2 regions of the Streptomyces sp. NPDC048496 genome follow, and region 1 is predicted to be linked to the other one. Evidence: riboswitches for the same ligand, from Rfam matches in the RefSeq annotation. Region 1 holds a riboswitch; the other holds the start of a gene.
What was found. A riboswitch is a leader RNA that binds a small molecule or an ion and turns the genes downstream of it on or off. The one in region 1 is predicted to bind cobalamin.
Positions count from the first base shown of each region.

Region 1 (2,195 bases):
GATGCCTGCCGTGACGACGCTCTTGCCCGCGTCCGACGTGGTTCCGGCGACCAGCAGTCCGCCGCTCATGTCCCGCTCCGTCCCGCGGCCGGACGCCACCCCGGGGGCGACCACCGTCCCGCGATCAGCCGGCCCGCCGCGCACACGCCGAGAGCCAGCACCCCCACCCGGCGCGACAGCCGCACCGCGCGCTCGATGTCCCCGGTCTCCACCGCACGGCCGGTCGCGCCGTTCAGTACCGGCCGGTGCTCGACACGCCCGCCGTACGCGAGGGTCCCGCCGAGCCGTACGCCGAGCGCCCCCGCGAACGAGGCCTCCACCGGACCCGCGTTGGGGCTCGGATGCCTGCCCGCGTCCGCCCGCCAGGCCCGCAGCGCTCGACGTGGCTGCCCCCCGGCAACCACGGCGAGCGCGGCGGTGAGCCGGGCGCCGGGCCAGCCCGCGACGTCGTCCAGGCGGGCCGAGGCCCAGCCGTAGCGCAGATGGCGGGGCGACTTGTGCCCGACCATCGCGTCGAGGGTGTTGACGGCGCGGTAGGCGACGAGTCCGGGCACGCCACCCAGCGCGCCCCACACGAGGGCACCCACCACCGCGTCCGAGGTGTTCTCGGCCACGGACTCCACCACGGCGCGCGCGATCTGCGGCCCGTCGAGGGAGTGCGGGTCGCGCCCGCACAGATGGGGGAGGCGCTCCCGGGCCAGCTCGATGTCACCGGCGGTGAGCGCGCCGCCGATGGCGCGCGCCTCGCGACCCAGCGAGGTGCCGCCGACGACGGACCAGGTGGCGGCCGCGGTCAGGGCGACGGAGACGGCGGGATGACGGCGTACGGCATGGGCGGCCAGCGTGGCTCCACCCGCAGCGCCTCCGGCGCAGACCAGGGTGTGCAGGGTGCCCCACCCGCGGTGGTCGCGCCACAGACGCCGTTCGACGCCCGCCGCGGCCCGCCCGAAGGCGGCGACCGGATGCCCCCGGCGGGGATCGCCGAGCAGCAGATCGCCGATCAGGCCGGCGGCGGCGCCGTACGCGAAGATGCGGTCGGCTCGCACGGCTCAGCCGGCCGCGCTGCCTCGAAGGACCCTGGTACAGCCGGCTCCTGGTGAGAGCGGCACAGAAACGGCGGACGCACGGCAGCCGGGCATGGCGATATGTCCTCACTCAGGGTCCGCGCCCTGGTTCGACGTGACCGGCGGCGAGAGTCTCCTGGCTCCCGGATCCGCAGTTCCCCCGGCCTTCCAGCCCGCATGCGCGGGCCGTGACTTCCGGTGTGGGGGACTGCTCCCCGGTGACAGTGGCGGGACCGCGCCGGATTCGCACCGGCTTCCTCTGCTGTCGCCGTAAATGGCTCCGGCAGTCCACCACGCTCCGCGAACGCCCGTCAACCTGGCGTTGACCTGCGGCGGTGCAGTGTGCGCAGACGCACATCGGGCCGGACACACGCGAGGTGTGTCCGGCCCGATGAGGGAGTGCGGGAAGGGGCTCAGGCGACGATCAGATAGATCCCGTACGCGACCGAGGCCGCGCAGAGCCCGAAGCAGAGGTACGCGCCCGCGCGGGCGAGCACCAGGGAGCCTCCGGTGGAGCCGCCCTGCGCGGCCGGCTCCGGCTGCTTGGAGAGGCCGACGATGCCCAGGGTGAAGAGGCCCACCAGTGCGACGGTGACGACGAGCGAGACGCCGAAAACGGAGCCGAGGGCTGCCCAGTCGATGTTCATGGTGATCTGTCCTTACACCGTGGCGGGCCGCGCCGGATCGGCGGCGACGGTTCCGGGCTGGGCCGGGATGGTGGTCTTGAGGTCCGTGGTCGTGTCCACTGCCGGGGCGACCGCGGCCGCCCCGGCGGGCGGCGGCGGGGTGACGGCCGCGATGGCGGTGGTGATGACACCCGCCGGTTCGGCGACCTCGCCGGTGGGCGCGACATCGTCGTGCCCGACCGGCTTGCGCCGGGACAGCAGCCAGATCGCTCCGGAGCCCGCGACGAGCAGGACGGCGACGACGGCGACACCCCAGGTGCCCTGCTTGGTGAGGAACTCCGCGCCCGCGCCGACCAGACCCGCGGCCGGCAGGGTCAGACCCCAGGCGACGAACATCCGGGTCGCGGTGGACCAGCGGACCACACCGCCCCGGCGGCCCAGACCCGCACCCATCACGGCGCCGGAGCAGGACTGGGTGGTGGAGAGGGAGAAGCCGAGGTGCGAG
Region 1 covers NZ_JBICXB010000009.1:121,546-123,740, forward strand. The annotation lists partial or broken gene ACGFSA_RS12690 (cobyric acid synthase) at 1-69, opposite strand, end outside; gene ACGFSA_RS12695 (cobalamin biosynthesis protein) at 66-1,046, opposite strand; cobalamin riboswitch at 1,194-1,325, opposite strand; gene ACGFSA_RS12700 (hypothetical protein) at 1,478-1,711, opposite strand; gene ACGFSA_RS12705 (anion permease) at 1,724-2,195, opposite strand, start outside.

Region 2 (2,195 bases), on a different contig from region 1:
CTCTCCTCGGCCCAGCTCCTGGAGTTCTTCTGCAGCCAGCCGACCGCACCGGCCGCCTTGTTCTTGTGGCCCGCGGAGGCCAGGGCGACGACCGCGTCCGCGGTGTTGCCGAAGTCGGGCTGCGGGGTGGTGTCGTCGGCGCCCGGCATCGGCGGCAGGTTCAGGTGGTTGCCGTTCTTCGCGAGGGCGCCCGCGAGGTAGAACGCGCCGTTCTGGGCGGCCTGCTCCGGCTTGACGACGTCGCCCTTCCGGCAGGCCGGCGGCTTGCCCTCGACCGCGGCGTTGTCCCCGGCGGCCAGCCCCTTGCCCATCGAGCCGAGCACGGCGGCCGCTGTGGCGTCCGCGTTCGCGGCGAGCTTCCCGGCCTTGTCGGGCTGGTACGCGAACGCGCCGCCGTCCGGGCCGCCGCACGGGATCGCGAGCGCGAGCAGCGCGTCGTACGGGGTTTTGCCGCCCGGATTCGTCATGTCGCCGATCCGCTGGCCCTGCCAGGCCAGCGCGCCGATCACGATCGAGGTGGAGTTGGCGTCGCTGGGGGAGCCCGCGTTGTAGCCCCAGCCGCCGTCCTCGTTCTGGACGGACTTCAGCCAGCGGACGCCGTTGTTGACGATGTCGCGGTGCCCGCCGACATCCGCCAGCGCCTGCACCGCGGCGGCGGTCGCGTTGGTGTCCAGCATGGTCTTGGCGTCGCACGGCTTGGAGACATCGGCGCGGTACGAGGCGTAGGCGCCGCTCGCGCACTGCTGGGCGATCAGCCAGTCCACCGACTTCGCCGCGGGCACGACCCCCTCGACGCGCTGGGCGAGGAAGGCCAGCGACTGCCGCCAGACCCCGTCGTACGTCGGGTCCTTGGTGCCGTACAGCCCGGAGGGCAGCGCAACGGACGGGGTGGGGGAGGCGGACGGCGCCGCGACCGCGGCCGGGGCAGCGGCCGCACAGAGCACGGTGGCGGTGGCGGCGAGCGCTGCTGCGCTGCGGCGTACGGTCATGGCGGGCTGAGCCTCTCCTGGTGGGGAACCGGGCACAGGCACACTCAGGCACCAGGCTCCGGCCCCGTATTCCTCGACGGTGCCGGCCACCGGGGTTCCGGTGACGCGAGCCGGTCACGACCGCGGACAGGGCATCCCGACTCACCGCTGTGTCAGCGGCTCACGGTTGCGTGGTCAGTGCCGGATTTGCACCGGCTTCCCCCTGAACGGGCATGATGACGACTCGCACACTCTACCGGGAGGTAGCCCGCTCGCCCCGGGCGGAGGGCTGCCTCACACAGCGATGTACGTCACCGGCCCGCTGCCTGGCACAGCCTCCGCGCGCCCCAGCTTCACCAGTCGGCGCACATGAGCCTCCGCCTCGGAGACGGCAATGTTCCGCGAGCCGTGCGGGATCTGTTCCCAGGGCCGGTTCCACTCCATCCGCTCGGCCAGTTGCCACGGCGTCAACGGGGTGGTGAGCAGGGCGAGCAGCCCGGTCAGCCGCTCCTCGTGATGGTCGAGGAGTTCCCTCACGCGCCCTGCCGCGTCCGTGAACGCGTACTGGTGGGCGGGCAGCACCTCGGCGACCCCGAGCCGGCCGATGCGCTCCAGCGAGTCCAGGTAGTCGCCCAGGGGGTCGGTGACCGTCGCGTCGTCCGGGTCCTCGTACAGCCCGATGTGGGGGCTGATCCCGGGCAGCAGATGGTCGCCGGAGAAGAGACGGCCGCGGCCGGGCAGATCGGCCGGATGGTCCTCCTCCAGGTGCAGGCAGACATGGCCGGGGGTGTGGCCCGGCGTCCAGATCGCCCGGAGCCGCCGGCCCGTGAGGTCGAGCAGCTCGCCGGGGACGATCTCGCGGTCCGGGAGGGCGGCGCGCAGTCCGGGGAGCGTGCGCATCCGGCCGCCCGTGCGGGCGGCGCGCAGTGGGGCGAGGTGCTCCTCCGGTGCGCCGGCCGCGGCGAGCTTCGCCGCGAGGTAGGTGAGCCAGGTGCCCGGTTCGGACTCACGGGTGCGGCGGACGATCGCGGTGTCCGCGGCGTGCATCGCGATCCACGCCCCCGAGGCCTCGCGGACCTGTCCGGAGAGTCCGTGGTGGTCGGGATGGTGGTGGGTGATGACCACGCCGTGGATGCCGGCGATGTCCACACCGACGGCGGCGACTCCGGCGACCAGGGTGTCCCAGGCGTCGGGGTCGTCCCAGCCGGTGTCGACGAGGACCGGCCC
Region 2 covers NZ_JBICXB010000010.1:27,134-29,328, forward strand. The annotation lists gene ACGFSA_RS13150 (prenyltransferase/squalene oxidase repeat-containing protein) at 1-989, opposite strand, end outside; cobalamin riboswitch at 1,097-1,231, opposite strand; gene ACGFSA_RS13155 (MBL fold metallo-hydrolase) at 1,263-2,195, opposite strand, start outside.
Region 2: linked by a shared signal. The riboswitch ahead of ACGFSA_RS13150 (prenyltransferase/squalene oxidase repeat-containing protein) and the one ahead of ACGFSA_RS12695 (cobalamin biosynthesis protein) in region 1 are both predicted to bind cobalamin.